Regions from separate parts of the Loigolactobacillus coryniformis subsp. coryniformis KCTC 3167 genome, predicted to be linked through region 2. Evidence: a T-box and tRNA genes for the amino acid it is inferred to sense, from the RefSeq annotation. Region 2 holds a T-box; the other regions hold tRNA genes.
What was found. A T-box is a leader RNA that pairs with one kind of tRNA and senses whether it is charged. The one in region 2 lies ahead of LC20001_RS06150 (valine--tRNA ligase), so its partner is inferred to be a tRNA-Val.

Region 1 (7,570 bases), 820 kb from region 2:
CCGCAGTGAATAGGCCCAGGCGACTGTTTATCAAAAACACAGGTCTCTGCTAAATCGTAAGATGACGTATAGGGGCTGACGCCTGCCCGGTGCTGGAAGGTTAAGTGGATGAGTTAGTACTTCGGTACGAAGCCCAGAAATGAAGCCCCAGTAAACGGCGGCCGTAACTATAACGGTCCTAAGGTAGCGAAATTCCTTGTCGGGTAAGTTCCGACCCGCACGAAAGGCGTAACGATCTGGGCACTGTCTCGACGAGAGACTCGGTGAAATTATAATACCCGTGAAGATGCGGGTTACCCGCGACAGGACGGAAAGACCCCATGGAGCTTTACTGTAGCTTGATATTGAGTGTTTGTACTGCTTGTACAGGATAGGTAGGAGCCGTTGAAGCCGGAACGCTAGTTTCGGTGGAGGCATTGGTGGGATACTACCCTTGCAGTATGAACCCTCTAACCCGCGCCACTCAGCGTGGCGGGAGACAGTGTCAGGTGGGCAGTTTGACTGGGGCGGTCGCCTCCTAAAAAGTAACGGAGGCGCCCAAAGGTTCCCTCAGAATGGTTGGAAATCATTCATAGCGTGTAAAGGCATAAGGGAGCTTGACTGCGAGACTTACAGGTCGAGCAGGGACGAAAGTCGGGCTTAGTGATCCGGTGGTTCCGTATGGAAGGGCCATCGCTCAACGGATAAAAGCTACCCTGGGGATAACAGGCTTATCTCCCCCAAGAGTCCACATCGACGGGGAGGTTTGGCACCTCGATGTCGGCTCATCACATCCTGGGGCTGTAGTTGGTCCCAAGGGTTGGGCTGTTCGCCCATTAAAGTGGTACGCGAGCTGGGTTCAGAACGTCGTGAGACAGTTCGGTCCCTATCCGTCGCGGGCGTAGGAAATTTGAGTGGAGCTGTTCCTAGTACGAGAGGACCGGAATGGACATACCGCTGGTGTACCAGTTGTGCCGCCAGGCGCATCGCTGGGTAGCTAAGTATGGCCGGGATAAACGCTGAAAGCATCTAAGTGTGAAGCCCCCCACAAGATGAGATTTCCCATTCCTTTATGGAAGTAAGACCCCTGAAAGATGATCAGGTAGATAGGTTGGAAGTGGACGTGTCGTGAGGCATGGAGCGGACCAATACTAATCGGTCGAGGACTTAACCAAGTAGCATTTACGCAGGTTAGTTCAAGGGCAAATAAATTGAATATCCAGTTTTGAGAGCGTAACGTTCTCAGAAAGTGGTGTGGTGGCGATAGCAAGAAGGATACACCTGTTCCCATGTCGAACACAGAAGTTAAGCTTCTTAACGCCGAGAGTAGTTGGGGGAGCACCCCCTGCGAGGGTAGGACGTTGCCACGCTGTTTATAATTCCGGCTTAGCTCAGTTGGTAGAGCGTCTGACTGTTAATCAGAATGTCGTTGGTTCGAGTCCGACAGCCGGAGTCGAGTCATGGAGAGTTGTCCGAGCGGCTGAAGGAGCATGATTGGAAATCATGTATACGGGTATTGCCTGTATCAAGGGTTCGAATCCCTTACTCTCCGTCAGCTATGCTGGCCCGTTGGTCAAGTGGTTAAGACACCGCCCTTTCACGGCGGTAACATGGGTTCAAATCCCGTACGGGTCATTATGGAGGTTTAGCTCAGCTGGGAGAGCACCTGCCTTACAAGCAGGGGGTCACAGGTTCGATCCCTGTAACCTCCATCAACATTGGTTCCATGGTCTAGTTGGTTAGGACGCCTGCCTGTCACGCAGGAGATCACGGGTTCGAGTCCCGTTGGGACCGCTTATAATATTTTCATATGGCTCGGTAGCTCAGTCGGTAGAGCAATGGATTGAAGCTCCATGTGTCGGCAGTTCGATTCTGTCCCGCGCCATTTATGGAGGAGTAGCGAAGTGGCTAAACGCGGCGGACTGTAAATCCGCTCCTTCGGGTTCGGTGGTTCGAATCCACTCTCCTCCATTTTTATAATAGGGATATAGTTCAATGGTAGAATCACGGTCTCCAAAACCGTTGATGTGGGTTCAACTCCTACTATCCCTGCCATGGCGGTATTGGCGAAGTGGTTAACGCACCGGATTGTGGCTCCGGCACGCGTGGGTTCGATTCCCACATACCGCCCTTGTACCATATTGGGATATAGCCAAGCGGTAAGGCAACAGACTTTGACTCTGTCATGCGCTGGTTCGAATCCAGCTATCCCAGTTTAAAAGTTTCAAGGTATTTGAACCTTGATGATGGCGGTATAGCCAAGTGGTAAGGCAAAGGTCTGCAAAACCTCTATCACCGGTTCAAATCCGGTTACCGCCTTTGTATTAAAAAGGTATGGTATCCATGCTTTTAAAAATAAGTATTATGCCGGCGTGGCGGAATTGGCAGACGCGCTGGATTCAAAATCCAGTTCCCTCGCGGGAGTATCGGTTCGACCCCGATCGCCGGTATTGATGTCCGAATATGGACACAATCGAATAAGTGCAATCTTACTAAATTAATTTTTAGTAGGGTTGCTTTTTTGTTTGTTCTGAGCTTCAATTCCTTGCTATAGTGGATGTTCTTTTTGGCTTCTTCCAAGCGCTTTCTCATCGATTCCACGCTGTCGTGCAAAAGTGGCGTTCTCGATATACCTGACTGTTGAAACGCCTCGATCAGTTTGAGTTTTTCAAGGGCAGTGAGTTTGGATCTTGGCATATAATAATCCCTCCATAATCATCAGATGAAATACAATAATTCATCTGATGATTATGGAGGGATTATCGCAACCTCGTTTACTGTTGGTAGGAAGCTTTTTTGCGTGTTTAATTCAACTTAACGCGTTGTTTGGCCATTGATCAATTTGACCGGCAATTGGTAGCGTGGTTGTAAAGCTACATGGTGGTCTTTGATTCTTTGTAGCAACAGATCAATCAATAAAGTAGCGATATCATCGATGGGTTGCATGATCGTAGTTAATTCGGGATGATAATCTTGAATTAATTTAGTACCGTCATAGCCAACTACTTGTAAGTCAGTTGGGATAGCCAAGCCTAATTTTTGCGCTTCATTTATTAGTAAAAGTGCCGATAGATCATCGGTACAAAAGACACCGTCCGGTTTTTGATCAACGAGTAACTGATGGATCTTTAAGGCTTTGATATTAGCGGCGGTATGAAAATCGATCTCAGCAGTGATTGGTTGTAGGTCGGCTGCTTTTAGAGTATCGGCATAGCCATTTAAGCGTTCCGTCGTTGGAGAATTCGGCTGGTTGATTCCAGAAAGGATGACGATTTTTTTAGCCCCAGCTTTTAGTAATGCTTCCGTTGCCAATGCGCCGCCGGTATAATTATCGCTGCTGACGATTGGAATCGTATTTGATAAGGCACGGTCAAACGAAATGATGGGCAAACCGACGCGTTCATATTCCGCAATGCCTAGATTATGAGCACCGGCAATAATACCATCAACTTGGTTGGCAATCAACATTTGTAAATACGCCCGCTCTTTTTCTTTATTCTCCGCGCTATTACATAAGATGACTTTGTAGCCTTTGGCGAAAAGATGGCTTTCTAGTAATGAAACGAGCTCACCAAAAAAAGGGTTACTAACTGATGGGAAAATAACGCCGATTAATTTTGTTTCCTTACCTTGCAGCGAACGTGCTAGACTGTTGGGCTGATAATTTAGTTCCTGCATTGCGGCAAATACTTTATCTTTAGTGTGTTGCGATAAAGAACCGTAGTTATTGATCACTCGTGAAACGGTAGTAGCGGAAACGCCAGCTAATTTGGCGACGTCAGTTAGTTTGACCATCGTGTATCATTCCTTAATCTATGGCGTTTAATTGCCAAAATTTTCCGGTGAGCTCAGCCGTTGTGGGACTGCTAACTGATAGTTGTTGTTGGCCCGGCTTGGGGAAAAAGCGTGCAGTCAGGGTAGTGTAACCATGATTGAGGTACATCTCGCAAACTGAATGGTCAACAAATAAATTTAAAGTGATCGCGTGATGGGCTGGTAATTGACTCGTGCGGACTGTGCCGTATTTTTCAGCAAATGGTTCACCAGCAGCTTGGCGATCAACAGTGACAACACCGGTTTTACTGTTTAATTTTACCTCAAAAAAGGCAGAAGCGTCACTATTTTCTGCGATGTGTAGTGTAATTTCTTGATCTGCGGCAAGGTTTAAAGCCAACTCGTATTGTTGACCACTGTTAGCTTGGATAACTGTCGGTGCTGGCGTTGCCTGAACGTTGAATTGTTGCTCATCAGTGCGTAATTTTTGATTCTCGCTGACAGGGTATTGATAAAGGTGGCCGTCCTTGATCGTTAATTCCTTGATCAGACTTAAACAATGGGCCCAACCGTAACGATCAGTGGGATAGTCGATCTCAGGCAAGCCAATCCACGACACGGCTAACGCACGGCCATCCGGCGCATTGATCGCCTGCGTGGCATAAACGTCAAAACCATCATCTAGTAATTTAAGTGAGTATTGTGCGTTGAAAGTTAAGTTTTCCCAGTCGACTTGGTCACTAAGCAAATAAGTATTGGGATAAATATTTTGGTAAGCGAGTGTTGACTGTGCTAAACCTTGGGGACAACTGATCAAAACAGTGGTATTGCCGATTTGGATTAAATTAGGGCATTCGATCATATAGCCAATTTTGGGTTGGTCTAGTTGTAGCGGGCCCATAAAATCCCATTGGTGTAGGTCATTGGACTGATAAACAAGGATAGTGCCTACTTTGTCGTTAGTTTGTCCACCAATAAATGCCCAATATTGGTCTTGTTTTGCGATGATCTGCGGATCACGAAATTCACTGGTGTAACCAGCTGGTGGTTCGCTGATCAATGGTTTACTTAATTTGGTGAGCTGGTTATGCTGGTCCAGCACAGCGCCGTTTTGATATGGGTGACGTTGCCAATTTGCGTCGCGCACATTACCGGTATACATCAGAAATAATTGATTGCCAAGTGGTAAGGCAGAGCCGGAATAGGCGCCGTGACTATCGTAGGCAGAATCTGGTAACAGATCGCCAGCTGTCTTTTGCCAGTGGACTAAATCATCGGAAGTTAAATGACGCCATGATTTTAACCCATGAACTGGGCCAAAAGGGAAGTTCTGGTAGTATAAATGCCACTTGTTATTGAAATAAGCAAAACCATTAGGATCGTTCAGTAGTCCGCTATCGGATTGAATGTGATAGCCCAAACGCCAAGGAGATGTGCTGACAGTTGCTAAAAGTGCTTGTTGTGTAGCAGGGGGCCATTTTGAATAACTTTGATATCTAAGTGCGCGTGTCCATTTTTTAATTAAAGTCATGCTCGATTCCTCGATTTCTACTAGTTAGAATATAACGATCCATTTTAAATGCAATCGTTAACTTTACTTGCTATATTAGCTTTTATACCATTTTATGTCAAACGATAATCATTTACTAGATCTTTTATTTATTATGAATCGATGATTGTTAATTTTTTAAATGATATACGTTTGACAATTTTAAAAAAGTGAGTATGATAATAAACATAAAGCGATTACATAAAATAGTTGGAGGTAATGATAATGGATCATGCAAAGGTGGCCAAGGATGTTCTTAGTGCTGTTGGTGCGGATAATATTCAAGCAGCAGCGCATTGTGCAACGCGTTTACGAATGGTGATCAAGGATGAAAGTAAGATCAATCAGAAAGCATTGGACGCGAATCCTGGTGTTAAGGGGACGTTTGAAACTAACGGTCAATTTCAAATTATTATTGGACCAGGGGATGTAGATAAGGTATATGCCGAACTGATCAAAACAACTGGATTGAGTGAAGCGACACCGGATGATATCAAAGCTGCAGCAGTTAATGGTAAAAAGATTAATCCGTTTATGGCTTTGATCAAGGTCTTATCTGATATTTTTATTCCGATCATTCCTGCGTTAGTTGCCGGTGGTTTGTTAATGGCTTTAAATAATGTTTTAACTGCTGAACATTTATTTATGGCAAAATCAGTTGTCCAAGCTTATCCCGCGTTGAATGGTTTTGCCCAGATTGTCAATACGATGGCTTCGGCACCATTTACGTTCTTACCGATCTTGGTTGGGTTCTCAGCTACTAAGCGTTTTGGGGGGAATCCTTATCTAGGGGCCGCTATGGGGATGATCATGGTTGCTCCGGATTTGATCAATGGCTATGCGGTCGCGACCACAATGGCCGCTGGTAAGATGGTTTTCTGGAACGTTTTTGGCTTGAACGTTGCTCAAGCTGGCTATCAGGGTTCTGTCCTACCAGTATTAGTTGTTGCGTGGATCTTAGCCAATTTAGAGAAGTATTTCCATCGCCATATTTCTAGCGCGTTTGATTTCACATTTACACCAATGTTGGCTATTATCATTACTGGTTTTTTGACTTTTATCGTGGTTGGTCCGGTGATGCGCGGCGTTTCAGATGGCTTAACGACTGGATTAGTTTGGCTTTATAACACAGCAGGAGCGTTTGGTACCGGAATTTTTGGGACTTTCTATTCTGCGATTGTGATCACTGGTTTACATCAAACTTTTCCGGCGATCGAGACGACCTTATTAGCCAATGTTAAACAAACTGGCGGTTCATTTATTTTCCCGATTGCTTCGATGGCGAATATTGCTCAAGGGGCTGCTTGTTTGGCAGTATTCTTTGTCACTAAGAATAAAAAGCAAAAAGGGTTGGCTTCTTCAGCTAGTGTTTCAGCTTTACTTGGTATTACTGAACCAGCAATTTTTGGGGTCAACTTAAAGTTAAAATTCCCGTTTGTTTGTGCAATGATCGCTTCTGGAATCGCTAGTGCAGTAATCGGGGCAATGCACGTCTTATCAGTTTCTATGGGACCAGCCAGTGTGATCGGCTTTATCTGTATTTCAGCCAGATCAGTACCAGGTTTTCTGATCGGGGTCGTTATCAGTTTTGTGCTTGGTTTCGCATTGACTTTTGTCTATGGTAAGCGCGTTTTGAACGCTACACCGGAAATGGCCGCCGTTACTGATGCGGCCGCCGACATCAATTTAGCACCGGAAGCCAGTGATGCTGGTAAGGTTCAAGACGAAATCGTTGCTGCGCCGGTAGCAGGTGAATCAGTGCCGCTGCAACAAGTTGATGATCAAGTTTTCTCTGCCGAGATCATGGGTAAAGGTGCCGCAATTATTCCGAGTGATAACAATGTTTACGCACCAGCTAGTGGTACGGTAACGGTGACCTACGATTCGATGCATGCTTACGGTATCAAAACCGATGCTGGAGCCGAAATATTGATCCATTTAGGTATCGATACAGTTAATTTAGCGGGTGCTCACTTCACGACTAGCGTACGTAAAGGCCAAATCGTACAACAAGGTGATCTATTAGGTACGTTTGATGTGGCGGCAATCAAAGCAGCGGGCTACGATTCAACAGTCATGGTGATCATTACCAATACATTAGCATATGGTGGCGTTGATCGGATCAATAATCAAACTGTTAAATCTGGCGAGCAGCTGATTGCCTTGACCGAAAATATCAATCAATAATGAGGTGTGCAAATGAAAATTGGTGCAATTGAAGCGGGCGGAACGAAATTTGTATGTGCCGTCAGCGATGAACAGTTAACG
Region 2 (7,570 bases):
AAAAGGACCCAAGTCGAGTTCGTTCTTACTTTTATTATAAAGATAAAAGCCGACCCAATTGACATCAGTTAAGCTGTCATTTAATAATGCGGCAGCGTTAGCCAGATTAGCCATTAAATTTGGTTCGTTATATAGTAGCGCATCAACTTGTTGCGCCAAAAGTGAGTGTTTAGTCATTCTATTTGGACCTCCAAAATAAATTAGATGCTGTTTTTGCGATTCGTTAGTGATGCACCGCGGTCACTATGATATAATTTAGAGTAGATTTTAACGACCTTTACAAATAAATGCAAGGTAAATTGTGAAACGTGACGGGGGTTTTATTGATGGAGTTAATTTTGATCGGTATTATTATTTTAGCATTAGTGCTATATGTCGGGGTGATTTTTTACCAGCGACGTAATTCTAAGCAGATCGATGCACTGCAAGATCGAGAACAGAAGCTGACTAAATTACCGTTCAAAAAAACGATGAGTGCTGCACGGCAGCAGGGCTTAGCGGGACAAAGTCAAGAAGAATACGCTAAGTGGCAGGAACGTTTACAAGAGATTCAGAAAAATTGCTTTGCTGATTTAGAGCGTAAATTATTATTAGCGGAAACGACCAATAATCGTTATCGTTTCTTTGCAGCAGCAAAGACGATCAAAGAGCTGAAGCAGCAATTGACTACCGTTCAACAAGCTCTGGATGAGATCATGGCTGGTTTTGGTCAGATTCAAGCTGATGCAACGGCAAATCAAACGAAGGCCAAAGAATTACGTGAACTTTATCAGAAGTTACGTAAACAGTTATTGACCAAGAGCTTTTCGTATGGAGCCGCTGCTGACGGCTTAGAAGAAAAATTAAGTTATTTAGAAACATCCTTTGATAAGTATAATCGGTTTACTAAATCTGGTGATCATGTCGAAGGTAAAGCAATTTTAGGCCAATTGGACAAAGATATCACTGAGTTGAATGATTTGATGAAACGGATCCCGCCCCGTTTCAAAGAATTAAATAATGAATTTCCGGAACAATTAGAAGAATTACGTCAAGGTTATCGGCGTCTGGCCGATGAGGCGTATCAATTCTATGATATTGACATTCCAGCTGAATTAACTGATCTAGATCAACATATTAATACTACTAGAAAATCACTTAAGAAATTAGATTTAACGGCGATCGAGGCAACCGACCAAGATATTGCACGGCGGATCGATCACTTGTATGATGTAATGGAAGCTGAAATCAAGGCACATGAAGAAGTTGAATCGCGCCATGATGAATTACAAGCTTTTATCAATCACGCCCAGAAACAAAATCGTGAATTACAAGATGAACTGGATCATTTAAATCAAAGTTACAGTCTAAATAATAATGAAATAAGTCAAGCACAAGAGTTAAAACATCAATTAGACGAAATTCGGACAACGTTTGAGAATGATATGCAGGAAGTAGCTGGTCAGACGGCAGTCTATTCAATGGTTGCGGAAAATTATAGCACCGCCTTTGCAGCTTTGACTGAGATCGAAAAGAAACAAAAAGCAATCAACGATAGTGTTCAAGGATTGCGGCGTGGTGAAGAAGAAGCCCAACGTTCGTTGCAATCATTTGAGTTTGAGATCCGTAATGTTAAACGTCAGGTTGAAAAACTTAATCTTCCTGGGCTGCCACGGCATTATTTAGATTTCTTCTTTATTGTCGCTGATGAGATCACTAAACTTGATCAGGAATTAAATCAAGTTAAGATCGATCTAGATGTGATCACCAAGGAGCTGATCACTACCCAAGAAGACCTAAACAAGCTGAAAGAAGAAACCAACGCTTTGATCGACAGTGCACTATTGACTGAGCAGTTACTGCAATACGCCAATCGATATCGGCATAGTCATGCCGATGTGGCGCAAGCTAGTGATGAAGCGCTGCGTTTATTTAATAGCGAATATGATTACAAACAAGCGGCTGAAACCATTGCCACTGTTTTAGAGCAAGTCGAACCAGGTAGTTATAAAAAAGTTGAAGAAAGCTTCTATAAAACGAAGGATCAGGAGTTAAAGGTTTGATAGTCGTTATAAAAGGTGCTGTCCGTTCTGCGTTGAGCGGTGGTGCCTTTTTGATTGCTTATTAAAAGTTAGTATTGTCTTTTAAGATGAGTTTGTTATAATAGTTGGGAATTTTGTTATTGATCGTAAGAGTTAGTCAACAATACGCTGTGAGTAAAATCGTCAGGCGTGGAATAACGAAAAAGGAAGAATGTTTGCATGATTTATTTTGATAATAGCGCGACAACTGCGGCGGCACCAGAAGTTCTGCAGTCTTACCAAGCAGTCAGTCAGGATTTTTTTGGTAATCCGTCTAGTTTGCATGCGTTAGGCGATAAAGCCGATAATTTATTACAACAGTCGCGACAACAAATCGCTCAGTTGATCCAAGCCGAACCTGATGAAATTTATTTCACCAGTGGTGGTACCGAAGGCGACAATTGGGTCGTTAAAGGAACCGCAATCGCAAAACGCCAATTTGGTAAACATTTGATCAGCACAGAGATTGAACATCCGGCAGTTAAAAATTCATTAGCCCAATTGGAACAGTTAGGCTACGAGGTGACTTATTTACCCGTTGATAAGCGTGGGTTTATTGATCCCGCTGACTTAAAAGCAGCCTTGCGATCAGATACGATCCTAGTTTCGATCATGGCAGTCAATAATGAAATTGGTAGTGTTCAACCACTTAAAGAAGTTGCCGATATTTTGGCTGATTATCCACGAGTGCATTTCCATGTTGATGCGGTACAATCGATCGGTAAGGGACTATTACCATTACTGAGATTACCACGGATCGACTTTTTAACCTTCTCAGCGCATAAATTCCATGGTCCCCGGGGAACGGGCTTTATCTATGCGAAGCGTGGGCGCCAGTTAGCGCCTTTGATGACTGGTGGTGGTCAAGAAAACAATTGGCGTAGTGGTACAGAAAATCTACCGGCAATCGCGGGGATGGCTAAGGCATTACGTTTATTGTTAACTGATGAGTCAGCCAAGGTACAACAACAGCAGGCAATCAAAACTAAAATTTATCAGCACGTGGCGCAACAGCCTAAGGTCACAATTTTCTCGGAAAATACTGCTGATTTCGCACCGCACATTCTTTGCTTTGGCATTCAAGGTGTTCGTGGTGAAACCATCGTCCATGCTTTTGAGGAGCATGATATTTATATCTCAACCACCAGTGCTTGTTCCTCTAAAAAAGGAACGATTTCGGGTACGTTAGCAGCTATGCACGTTCCTGATGAGATTGCAACGAGTGCTGTTCGGGTTTCTTTAGATGAAAATAATACTTTGGCTGAAGCAGAGGCTTTCATCAAAGCTTTTGATCAGATTTATGCGCGTTTTGAATTGATCAACTCATAATCGTACAAGGAACAGATTTTTCGTGGCATAAATTTTGCCATGAGGAATAGTCGACTTTAATCGTGAAATAGGAGAATTTAATGGAATATACAGAAATTATGGTGCGCTACGGTGAATTATCAACTAAAGGTAAAAACCGGCGCAGCTTTATCGATCGTTTATACAGTAATACACGCAAGGCGCTACATCGTTTTCCAGCGTTAGAAATTCATGCTCGCCGTGATCGGTTACACGTTGTTTTGCATGGTGAAGACAGTGCCGCAGTGATGAAACGTTTAGGCCAAGTTTTTGGCATTCAAAACTTTTCACCATCGATCCGAGTAGAACGTGATATGGATCAGGTCCGGGCAACCGCAATCGCTATGATTAAGGAACAATATCAGCCTGGTGACACATTTAAGGTCAATACGCGTCGTTCAGATCATAACTTTGAATTAGACACCAACGAAATGAACGCCGAGCTTGGTGGCGTAATTTTGGACAATGTTCCAGGAATTACGGTGCGTGTGCATAAGCCAGAAATCACATTGCGAGTTGAAGTTCGTTTGGATGGTATTTATTTATCTAGCCGGACGATTCAAGGTGCTGGTGGGTTGCCAGTTGGGACTGCCGGTCGGGGTATGTTGATGTTATCTGGTGGAATCGATTCGCCAGTGGCTGGTTATTTAGCCATGAAGCGTGGTGTAGCGATTCAAATGGTGCACTTTTTTAGCCCGCCATATACGAGTGCCAAAGCGCTAGCCAAGGCCAAGGAATTGACTTCAAAATTAGCACCGTATGCTGGTAGCATTCAGTTTATTGAAGTGCCATTTACGCATATTCAAGAAGAAATCAAAAATAAAGTGCCTGAAGGCTATTTGATGACTGTACAGCGGCGTTTAATGTTACGTTTGACTGATAAAATTCGTGAACAACAGCGAGGGTTAGCTATTTTTAATGGGGAAGCCTTAGGTCAAGTCGCCTCACAGACAATGGAAAGTATGGTCGCAATCAATGATGTGACCACAACACCAATTTTGCGGCCAGTTGTTTCAATGGATAAAAACGAGATCATCAAAATTGCCGAAGAAATCGATACGTTTAATTTATCGATCATGCCGTTTGAAGATTGCTGTACGATTTTTGCGCCACCAGCACCAAAGACACGGCCTAACTTGGAAAAGACGCGGGCCTATGAAAAGTTCATTGATGTTGAGGGCTTGATGGCTGAAGCGTTAGCTGGTATTAAAATGACTGAAATTAAAGCTGACGAAGAATTTTTGTCTCAAGATCAGACTGAAATCGCCAGTCTGCTTTAATTTAGCATTGCACTACTGCCGATTTTTTGCTACAGTAGTTTCAAAGCATTGAACAAGCGAGTAGTTGTGGAATCGCGGCATAGAGAAAAAGTGAATTGCTGCAAGCTTTACGCGATACACAATGAAGGTAACTTGGGAGCTGTTACTTTGAAATCTAGGTTGTTTAAGTTAGTTTTTATCGCTAATTTGATCTAGAAGTGGTTGGAAAAATTGCTTTTTTAACCACTCGAGTAGGAGTAGCCGGTAGATAGCCGTTATGATCAATTAAGTGGCGCAGTATGCGCAATTTAGGTGGTACCGCGAATAACAGCATTCGTCCTATTGATTTAGGACGGGTGCTTTTTTATTTGCAGTGAACGATATTAATTTTAGAGGGGTGACGTCAATGGCTGACAAAAAACAGATGTCAACTAAGTACGATCCGCATCAGGTTGAACCTGGGCGGTATGAAGAATGGCTCAAAAAAGATTTATTCAAACCAAGTGGCGATCCGGAAGCAAAACCGTATTCAATCGTGATCCCACCGCCTAATGTAACTGGTAAGCTACATTTAGGCCATGCTTGGGATACCACGTTACAGGATATGTTGATCCGTCAAAAACGGATGCAAGGGTATGACGTTTTGTGGTTACCAGGGATGGACCATGCTGGTATCGCCACTCAGGCCAAAGTTGAAGGTCACTTACGCGAAAAGGGTATTACGCGCTATGATTTAGGCCGTGAAAAATTTGTTGACGAAGTATGGGATTGGGTCCATGAATATGGTGATATCATTCATCAGCAATGGGCTAAGTTAGGTATCTCAGTCGACTATTCACGTGAACGCTTCACTTTGGATGAAGGTTTGTCCAAGGCTGTCCGTAAAGTCTTTGTTGAACTATACAAAAAAGGCTTGATCTATCGCGGTGAATATATCATCAACTGGGATCCGCAAGCGCGGACGGCTTTATCTGATATCGAAGTCATTCATCAGGATGATCAAGGCGCTTTTTATCATGTTAAATACCCGTTTGTTGATCCTGATTATACGTTTGATGGTAAGAACTACATTGAAATTGCAACCACCCGGCCAGAAACGATGTTTGGGGATGTGGCTGTTGCGGTCAACCCAGATGACGAACGTTATAAAGATCTGGTTGGTCGTGAAGTTGTCTTACCATTACAAGGGCGGCATTTACCAATCATTGCCGATCCGTACGTTGATAAGGAGTTTGGAACGGGGATGGTTAAAATTACCCCAGCCCATGATCCTAATGATTTCCAAGTTGGTAATCGCCATAATTTAAAGCGGATCAATACAATGAATGAAGATGCATCAATGAACGCCAATGCCGGCAAATATGAAGGTATGGACCGTTTTGATGCCCGTAAAGCTATGGTGGCTGATTTAGATCAGGAAGGCTACTTATTACGCACAGATCCAATCGTGCATAGTGTGGGCCATTCTGAGCGGACTGGCGTTCAAGTTGAAGCGCGCTTATCAACACAGTGGTTCGTCAAGATGAAGCCATTAGCTGAAGCGGCTTTGAAGAACCAAAATGGGGACGATCGGGTTGATTTTGTGCCTGAACGGTTTGAAAACACCTTCACGCAATGGATGGATAATGTACATGATTGGGTGATCTCACGGCAGCTTTGGTGGGGACATCGGATCCCAGCTTGGTATAACAAGGAAACTGGCGAGACGTATGTTGGTATGGAAGCGCCAGCCGATCCAGAAAATTGGGAACAAGATTCAGACGTACTTGATACGTGGTTTAGTAGTGCTTTATGGCCATTTTCAACGATGGGTTGGCCCGACACTGATGCGCCTGACTTCAAGCGCTATTTCCCAACTAACACCTTAGTAACAGGCTACGATATTATTTTCTTCTGGGTTTCCCGGATGATCTTCCAGAGCTTAGAATTTACTGGTAAACGGCCATTTGAACACGTTTTGATCCATGGTTTGATTCGTGATGAACAGGGCCGCAAGATGAGTAAATCCTTGGGTAATGGGATTGATCCAATGGAAGTTATCGAAAAGTATGGTGCCGACGCTTTACGCTGGTTCTTAAGCACTGGTTCAACTCCAGGGCAAGATGTACGCTTCTCTTATAGCAAAATGGACGCCGCATGGAACTTTATTAACAAGATCTGGAACGCCAGCCGTTTTGTGATCATGAATTTAGATTCTACGACTACGTCAACAATGCCAACTGCGGATCAACGTGACTTGGCTGATCGCTGGATCTTGAGTCGTTTAAATGACACCGTCAAAGACGTGACGCGCTTATTTGAAGACTTTGAATTTGGTGAAGCGGGCCGCTTGCTTTATAATTTCATCTGGAACGATCTTTGTGATTGGTACATTGAAATGAGTAAAGAAGTCTTGTACGGCGATGATCAGACGGCCATTGCAAACAAACAACAGGCTTTAGCTTATGTTTTCGAACAAACGTTGAAATTAATGCATCCGATCATGCCATTTGTTACTGAAGAATTATGGCAACAATTACCACATGTCGGGGATTCGATCGTGACGGCTAGCTATCCTGTTGAACACACTGAACTGGCTGATGCTGATGCGGTGGCGCAAATGTCTAGCTTGATTGATCTGATTCGTTCAGTTCGTAATATTCGGGCGGAGGTCAATGCGCCATTATCCAGCCCAATTGATGTGATGATCAAAACAACGGATCAATCGACGCAGACTATCTTTGAGAACAATCGGGAATACATCGAGCGCTTTGTTCATCCTAAGGCCTTGACGATTGCGGCGGATGTTGCGGCGCCAGCTTTGGCGATGTCGGCAATTATTACGGGCGCCGAGATCTATGTACCACTAGCTGAGTTGATCGATCTGAATGAAGAAATCAAAAGGATGGAAAAGGAAGCAGCTAA
Region 3 (7,570 bases), 650 kb from region 2:
GACCATGGAACCATATTGCGGGAGCAGGGTTTGAACCTACGACCTTCGGGTTATGAGCCCGACGAGCTACCAGACTGCTCCATCCCGCGATAATATAAAGGAGGATGAGGGATTCGAACCCTCGCATGCTTTTACACATCTGACGGTTTTCAAGACCGTTCCCTTCAGCCACTTGGGTAATCCTCCAAGCTGAAAATGACCCGTACGGGATTTGAACCCATGTTACCGCCGTGAAAGGGCGGTGTCTTAACCACTTGACCAACGGGCCATACAAAAAATAAAAAAACGGAGAAGGAGAGATTCGAACTCTCGCGCGGTGTTACCCGCCTACACCCTTAGCAGGGGCGCCTCTTCAGCCACTTGAGTACTTCCCCAAAATGGGCCTAAATGGACTTGAACCATCGACCTCACGCTTATCAGGCGTGCGCTCTAACCAGCTGAGCTATAGGCCCATAGTAAAGCGGGTGACGAGAATCGGACTCGCGACAACAGCTTGGAAGGCTGTGGTTTTACCACTAAACTACACCCGCATACTATAGAATAACTGAATATGATGGCGCGGGACAGAATCGAACTGCCGACACATGGAGCTTCAATCCATTGCTCTACCGACTGAGCTACCGAGCCATATTTAAACGGTCCCAACGGGACTCGAACCCGTGATCTCCTGCGTGACAGGCAGGCGTCCTAACCAACTAGACCATGGAACCAATTGCGGGAGCAGGGTTTGAACCTACGACCTTCGGGTTATGAGCCCGACGAGCTACCAGACTGCTCCATCCCGCGATAATATTATATAAAACTTAGATGGTTTAAAACAACATCCATCAAAGATGGACCTTGTAGGACTCGAACCTACGACCGGACGGTTATGAGCCGTCTGCTCTAACCAACTGAGCTAAAGGTCCAAGCTCTTTAAACCTATCGCGGCAAAGGGAATCGAACCCCCGACCTCCCGGGTATGAACCGGACGCTCTAACCTGCTGAGCTACACCGCGATACTTTGGATCTAATCGGGAAAACAGGATTCGAACCTGCGACCCCCTGGTCCCAAACCAGGTGCTCTACCAAGCTGAGCTATTTCCCGAAACTTTTTATGTGTTACTAATGAGCTAATCGCTCAATGCACCCAGTAGGAGTCGAACCTACAACCTTCTGATTCGTAGTCAGACACTCTATCCAATTGCGCTATGGGTGCATAATAATAATGCCGAGGACCGGAATCGAACCGGTACGGTGATCACTCACCGCAGGATTTTAAGTCCTGTGCGTCTGCCAGTTCCGCCACCCCGGCATATTATTAAAGCGGAAGACGGGATTCGAACCCGCGACCCCCACCATGGCAAGGTGATGTTCTACCACTGAACTACTTCCGCATGTATTCAATTAATGCCGACTAGACGATTCGAACGCCCGACCCTCTGATTACAAATCAGATGCTCTACCAACTGAGCTAAGTCGGCATAACTCTCGAGTGCGGGTGAAGGGACTCGAACCCCCACGCCTTACGGCGCTAGATCCTAAATCTAGTGCGTCTGCCAATTCCGCCACACCCGCAAAAATATTTAAAACTGGCAATGAGCCGTGACAGGCTCGAACTGTCGACCCTCTGATTAAAAGTCAGATGCTCTACCAACTGAGCTAACGGCTCAAATGGAGGTTACAGGGTTCGAACCTGTGACCCCCTGCTTGTAAGGCAGGTGCTCTCCCAGCTGAGCTAAACCTCCAAATGAAAAAGTGCGTGGCAACGTCCTACCCTCGCAGGGGGTGCTCCCCCAACTACTCTCGGCGCTAAGAAGCTTAACTTCTGTGTTCGACATGGGAACAGGTGTATCCTTCTTGCTATCGCCACCACACCACTTTCTGAGAACGTTGCGCTCTCAAAACTGGATATTCATTTCTTTGCCCTTAAACTAACACTACGTACATGCTACTTGGTTAAGTCCTCGACCGATTAGTATTGGTCCGCTCCATGCCTCACGGCACGTCCACTTCCAACCTATCTACCTGATCATCTCTCAGGGGTCTTACTTCCATAAAGGAATGGGAAATCTCATCTTGTGGGGGGCTTCACACTTAGATGCTTTCAGCGTTTATCCCGGCCATACTTAGCTACCCAGCGATGCGCCTGGCGGCACAACTGGTACACCAGCGGTATGTCCATTCCGGTCCTCTCGTACTAGGAACAGCTCCACTCAAATTTCCTACGCCCGCGACGGATAGGGACCGAACTGTCTCACGACGTTCTGAACCCAGCTCGCGTACCACTTTAATGGGCGAACAGCCCAACCCTTGGGACCAACTACAGCCCCAGGATGTGATGAGCCGACATCGAGGTGCCAAACCTCCCCGTCGATGTGGACTCTTGGGGGAGATAAGCCTGTTATCCCCAGGGTAGCTTTTATCCGTTGAGCGATGGCCCTTCCATACGGAACCACCGGATCACTAAGCCCGACTTTCGTCCCTGCTCGACCTGTAAGTCTCGCAGTCAAGCTCCCTTATGCCTTTACACGCTATGAATGATTTCCAACCATTCTGAGGGAACCTTTGGGCGCCTCCGTTACTTTTTAGGAGGCGACCGCCCCAGTCAAACTGCCCACCTGACACTGTCTCCCGCCACGCTAAGTGGCGCGGGTTAGAGGGTTCATACAGCAAGGGTAGTATCCCACCAATGCCTCCACCGAAACTAGCGTTCCGGCTTCAACGGCTCCTACCTATCCTGTACAAGCGGTACAAACACTCAATATCAAGCTACAGTAAAGCTCCATGGGGTCTTTCCGTCCTGTCGCGGGTAACCCGCATCTTCACGGGTATTATAATTTCACCGAGTCTCTCGTCGAGACAGTGCCCAGATCGTTACGCCTTTCGTGCGGGTCGGAACTTACCCGACAAGGAATTTCGCTACCTTAGGACCGTTATAGTTACGGCCGCCGTTTACTGGGGCTTCATTTCTGGGCTTCGTACCGAAGTACTAACTCATCCACTTAACCTTCCAGCACCGGGCAGGCGTCAGCCCCTATACGTCATCTTACGATTTAGCAGAGACCTGTGTTTTTGATAAACAGTCGCCTGGGCCTATTCACTGCGGCTGATCGTTAGATCAGCACCCCTTCTTCCGAAGTTACGGGGTCATTTTGCCGAGTTCCTTAACGAGAGTTCTCTCGCACACCTGAGGATACTCTCCTCGACTACCTGTGTCGGTTTGCGGTACGGGTAGTTTATTTCTCACTAGAAGCTTTTCTCGGCAGTGTGACATCAAGGACTTCGCTACTTAAATTCGCTCCCCATCACAACTTGTCCGTACAGGTGCAAGCATTTGACTCACACCAAGACTTATTGCTTGGCCGCACATTTCCAATCGTGCGGATCCTTTAGCCTCCTGCGTCCCTCCATCGTTCAAACAAAATAAACTAGTACAGGAATCTCAACCTGTTGGCCATCGCTTACGCCTTGCGGCCTCAGCTTAGGTCCCGACTAACCCTGGGAGGACGAGCCTTCCCCAGGAAACCTTAGTCATACGGTGGACAGGATTCTCACCTGTCTTTCGCTACTCATACCGGCATTCTCACTTCTAAGCGCTCCAGTTGTCCTCACGATCAACCTTCAACGCCCTTAGAACGCTCTCCTACCATGACCACATAAGTGGTCATCCACAGTTTCGGTATTATGTTTAGCCCCGGTACATTTTCGGCGCAGGGTCACTCGACTAGTGAGCTATTACGCACTCTTTAAATGGTGGCTGCTTCTGAGCCAACATCCTAGTTGTCTATGCAACCCCACATCCTTTTCCACTTAACATAAATTTGGGGACCTTAACTGGTGGTCTGGGCTGTTTCCCTTTCGACAATGGATCTTATCACTCACTGTCTGACTCCCGGATAATTCATCAATGGCATTCGGAGTTTATCTGAATTCAGTAACCCAAGACGGGCCCCTAGTCCAAACAGTGCTCTACCTCCATGATGGTCAATTCCGAGGCTAGCCCTAAAGCTATTTCGAAGAGAACCAGCTATCTCCAAGTTCGTTTGGAATTTCACCGCTACCCACACCTCATCCCAGCATTTTTCAACATACACGGGTTCGGTCCTCCAGTGTGTTTTACCACACCTTCAACCTGGACATGGGTAGGTCACTTGGTTTCGGGTCTACGTCTACATACTAAACGCCCTATTCAGACTCGCTTTCGCTATGGCTCCGCCTTATCAGCTTAACCTCGCATGCAAACGTAACTCGCCGGTTCATTCTACAAAAGGCACGCTATCACCCATTAACGGGCTCTAACTAATTGTAGGCACACGGTTTCAGGAACTGTTTCACTCCCCTTCCGGGGTTCTTTTCACCTTTCCCTCACGGTACTGGTCCACTATCGGTCACTAGGTAGTATTTAGCCTTGGGAGATGGTCCTCCCAGATTCCGACGGAATTTCACGTGTTCCGCCGTACTCAGGATCCTGAACGAAGAGCCGTTGATTTGACTTACGGGACTTTCACCCTGTTTTGTTCAGCATTCCAACTGACTCAGTTATCAACGACTTTGGTAACTCCAAAGTTCAGTCCTACAACCCCACAATGCAAGCATCATGGTTTGGGCTGTTCCCCGTTCGCTCGCCGCTACTTAGGGAATCGAATTTTCTTTCTGTTCCTGCAGGTACTGAGATGTTTCAGTTCCCCACGTTTACCTCTCATAAGCTATGTATTCACTTATGAGTAACCAACGACTAAGTTGGCTGGGTTCCCCCATTCGGAAATCTCCGGATCAAAGCTTACGTACAGCTCCCCGAAGCATATCGGTGTTAGTACCGTCCTTCATCGGCTCCTAGTGCCAAGGCATCCACCGTGCGCCCTTCTTAACTTAACCTATTTGATACCTAACGGTATCACGGTTAGAGTTTAGCGATTAAGAAATACTTTCTTAAAAAACTCTTTAAAACGCAGTGTTAATTCTCGGTTTATATATTACAAAGAAATTGAATATCCAGTTTTCAAAGTACAACGTTTAACAGCTCTCGCTGTTAATGGAGGATAACGGGATCGAACCGATGACCTCCTGCGTGCAAAGCAGGCGCTCTCCCATCTGAGCTAATCCCCCATATTAATTAGAAATGGGCCTAAATGGACTTGAACCATCGACCTCACGCTTATCAGGCGTGCGCTCTAACCAGCTGAGCTATAGGCCCAAAAAAAAGCGTCCAATTAATATAAGTATGAGAGTAAACCTCTCAAAACTAAACAAAGTTTCAAAACAAATCGTGTAGGTTTCCGTAATTATTCCTTAGAAAGGAGGTGATCCAGCCGCAGGTTCTCCTACGGCTACCTTGTTACGACTTCACCCCAATCATCTGTCCCACCTTAGGCGGCTAGTTCCCTAAAAGGGTTACCCCACCGACTTCGGGTGTTACAAACTCTCATGGTGTGACGGGCGGTGTGTACAAGGCCCGGGAACGTATTCACCGCGGCGTGCTGATCCGCGATTACTAGCGATTCCGGCTTCATGTAGGCGAGTTGCAGCCTACAATCCGAACTGAGATCGGCTTTAAGAGATTAGCTTACCCTCGCGGGTTCGCAACTCGTTGTACCGACCATTGTAGCACGTGTGTAGCCCAGGTCATAAGGGGCATGCTGATTTGACGTCATCCCCACCTTCCTCCGGTTTGTCACCGGCAGTCTTACTAGAGTGCCCAACTAAATGCTGGCAACTAGTCATAAGGGTTGCGCTCGTTGCGGGACTTAACCCAACATCTCACGACACGAGCTGACGACAACCATGCACCACCTGTCACTTTGTCCCCGAAGGGAAAGCTGTATCTCTACAGTGGTCAAAGGATGTCAAGACCTGGTAAGGTTCTTCGCGTTGCTTCGAATTAAACCACATGCTCCACCGCTTGTGCGGGCCCCCGTCAATTCCTTTGAGTTTCAACCTTGCGGTCGTACTCCCCAGGCGGAATGCTTAATGCGTTAGCTGCAGCACTGAAGGGCGGAAACCCTCCAACACTTAGCATTCATCGTTTACGGTATGGACTACCAGGGTATCTAATCCTGTTCGCTCCCCATACTTTCGAGCCTCAGCGTCAGTTACAGACCAGACAGCCGCCTTCGCCACTGGTGTTCTTCCATATATCTACGCATTTCACCGCTACACATGGAGTTCCACTGTCCTCTTCTGCACTCAAGTTTTCCAGTTTCTAATGCACTTCTTCGGTTAAGCCGAAGGCTTTCACATCAGACTTAAAAAACCGCCTGCGCTCGCTTTACGCCCAATAAATCCGGACAACGCTTGCCACCTACGTATTACCGCGGCTGCTGGCACGTAGTTAGCCGTGGCTTTCTGGTTGGATACCGTCAAAGGACTAACAGTTACTCTAGTCCCTGTTCTTCTCCAACAACAGAGTTTTACGATCCTAAAACCTTCTTCACTCACGCGGCGTTGCTCCATCAGACTTTCGTCCATTGTGGAAGATTCCCTACTGCTGCCTCCCGTAGGAGTTTGGGCCGTGTCTCAGTCCCAATGTGGCCGATTACCCTCTCAGGTCGGCTACGTATCATTGTCTTGGTAAGCCGTTACCTTACCAACTAACTAATACGCCGCGGGTCCGTCCAAAAGTGACAGCCAAAGGCCGTCTTTTACATTCAGACCATGTGGTCTGAATGGTTATGCGGTATTAGCATCTGTTTCCAAATGTTATCCCCCACTTAAGGGTAGGTTACCCACGTGTTACTCACCCGTCCGCCACTCACGTCAATCAACGTCCACTGCAAGCAGCTTCGGTCGACGTCAGTGCGTTCGACTTGCATGTATTAGGCACGCCGCCAGCGTTCGTCCTGAGCCAGGATCAAACTCTCATATAAAATGAAAATTGATTGCTCAATTGATTTTGTTGCTAGCGAGTTATAATTCAAATTGAATTGACTTCGCAAATGTTTGCTTTATCTCGAACCGGTCCGAAGGCCGGTAAAAAATAAAGACCCTACACATTTGATTTGTCGAAACTTTGTTCAGTTTTCAAAGGTCTACCTTGTTGCTCAACACAACTTAATCAGTTTATCATGACGAGCGAAGCTTGTCAAGAACTTTTTGAATAAATATTCAAGCCGTTCATTTCTGATTTCGTTATGCCTTGTTAAATCAAGCTTTTACTCTGCATCTTTATGCAAATAGAAATGAATAACTCAACAAGTGACAACTTTATTAGTTTATCAAGTTAAGCAAGATCTGTCAACAAAAAGTTTTAAAAACTTTTTTCAACGACACGAGCTGTAACTGACAACAACAAATACTATATCAACATTTCGCGGTAGCGTCAAGAAAAAAATTTCGAATTTAGTATATTTATACCAAAATTAGCTCACTTAGTTAAAATGTGGGACCCCGCTCATATCGATCTGCGTCAATAAACCGCGTAATATCTTAGGATGTTCAAAGGTATAACTCTTTGCTTGAAGCGAGGTAATGTTCTCTGACAATTGCTGAGCTGCAATATTCCCCCACTCAAACACAAACAGTGAAACATCCTGATCCTCGATGATCACATTACTTAACTCACCTAAACGTAGATCATTAACGTTCAATCCTA

Region 1: it has a tRNA-Val gene. The T-box ahead of LC20001_RS06150 (valine--tRNA ligase) is inferred to sense a tRNA for this amino acid. The anticodon was not compared.
Region 3: it has a tRNA-Val gene. The T-box ahead of LC20001_RS06150 (valine--tRNA ligase) is inferred to sense a tRNA for this amino acid. The anticodon was not compared.

Annotation. Positions count from the first base shown of each region.
Region 1 is NZ_CP017713.1:2,055,048-2,062,617, reverse strand. Features, by position in the region: rRNA gene LC20001_RS10270 (23S ribosomal RNA) at 1-1,154, shown strand, start outside; rRNA gene rrf (5S ribosomal RNA) at 1,233-1,349, shown strand; tRNA gene LC20001_RS10260 (tRNA-Asn) at 1,360-1,432, shown strand; tRNA gene LC20001_RS10255 (tRNA-Ser) at 1,442-1,531, shown strand; tRNA gene LC20001_RS10250 (tRNA-Glu) at 1,543-1,614, shown strand; tRNA gene LC20001_RS10245 (tRNA-Val) at 1,619-1,691, shown strand; tRNA gene LC20001_RS10240 (tRNA-Asp) at 1,700-1,773, shown strand; tRNA gene LC20001_RS10235 (tRNA-Phe) at 1,792-1,864, shown strand; tRNA gene LC20001_RS10230 (tRNA-Tyr) at 1,870-1,950, shown strand; tRNA gene LC20001_RS10225 (tRNA-Trp) at 1,961-2,034, shown strand; tRNA gene LC20001_RS10220 (tRNA-His) at 2,037-2,109, shown strand; tRNA gene LC20001_RS10215 (tRNA-Gln) at 2,122-2,193, shown strand; tRNA gene LC20001_RS10210 (tRNA-Cys) at 2,228-2,298, shown strand; tRNA gene LC20001_RS10205 (tRNA-Leu) at 2,346-2,429, shown strand; gene LC20001_RS10200 (LacI family DNA-binding transcriptional regulator) at 2,794-3,774, opposite strand; gene LC20001_RS10195 (sucrose-6-phosphate hydrolase) at 3,788-5,284, opposite strand; gene LC20001_RS10190 (sucrose-specific PTS transporter subunit IIBC) at 5,528-7,489, shown strand; gene LC20001_RS10185 (ROK family protein) at 7,502-7,570, shown strand, end outside.
Region 2 is NZ_CP017713.1:1,234,897-1,242,466, forward strand. Features, by position in the region: gene LC20001_RS06130 (GAF domain-containing protein) at 1-177, opposite strand, end outside; gene ezrA (septation ring formation regulator EzrA) at 327-2,042, shown strand; gene LC20001_RS06140 (cysteine desulfurase family protein) at 2,241-3,389, shown strand; gene thiI (tRNA uracil 4-sulfurtransferase ThiI) at 3,470-4,687, shown strand; T-box leader at 4,727-5,011, shown strand; gene LC20001_RS06150 (valine--tRNA ligase) at 5,073-7,570, shown strand, end outside.
Region 3 is NZ_CP017713.1:1,880,630-1,888,199, forward strand. Features, by position in the region: tRNA gene LC20001_RS09245 (tRNA-Asp) at 1-12, opposite strand, end outside; tRNA gene LC20001_RS09250 (tRNA-Met) at 16-89, opposite strand; tRNA gene LC20001_RS09255 (tRNA-Ser) at 99-186, opposite strand; tRNA gene LC20001_RS09260 (tRNA-Glu) at 197-268, opposite strand; tRNA gene LC20001_RS09265 (tRNA-Ser) at 287-374, opposite strand; tRNA gene LC20001_RS09270 (tRNA-Ile) at 379-452, opposite strand; tRNA gene LC20001_RS09275 (tRNA-Gly) at 460-530, opposite strand; tRNA gene LC20001_RS09280 (tRNA-Phe) at 555-627, opposite strand; tRNA gene LC20001_RS09285 (tRNA-Asp) at 637-710, opposite strand; tRNA gene LC20001_RS09290 (tRNA-Met) at 713-786, opposite strand; tRNA gene LC20001_RS09295 (tRNA-Ile) at 835-908, opposite strand; tRNA gene LC20001_RS09300 (tRNA-Met) at 925-998, opposite strand; tRNA gene LC20001_RS09305 (tRNA-Pro) at 1,014-1,087, opposite strand; tRNA gene LC20001_RS09310 (tRNA-Arg) at 1,125-1,198, opposite strand; tRNA gene LC20001_RS09315 (tRNA-Leu) at 1,209-1,294, opposite strand; tRNA gene LC20001_RS09320 (tRNA-Gly) at 1,305-1,376, opposite strand; tRNA gene LC20001_RS09325 (tRNA-Thr) at 1,391-1,463, opposite strand; tRNA gene LC20001_RS09330 (tRNA-Leu) at 1,476-1,557, opposite strand; tRNA gene LC20001_RS09335 (tRNA-Lys) at 1,579-1,651, opposite strand; tRNA gene LC20001_RS09340 (tRNA-Val) at 1,655-1,727, opposite strand; rRNA gene rrf (5S ribosomal RNA) at 1,740-1,856, opposite strand; rRNA gene LC20001_RS09350 (23S ribosomal RNA) at 1,935-4,857, opposite strand; tRNA gene LC20001_RS09355 (tRNA-Ala) at 5,016-5,088, opposite strand; tRNA gene LC20001_RS09360 (tRNA-Ile) at 5,103-5,176, opposite strand; rRNA gene LC20001_RS09365 (16S ribosomal RNA) at 5,276-6,845, opposite strand; gene LC20001_RS09370 (hypothetical protein) at 7,347-7,570, opposite strand, start outside.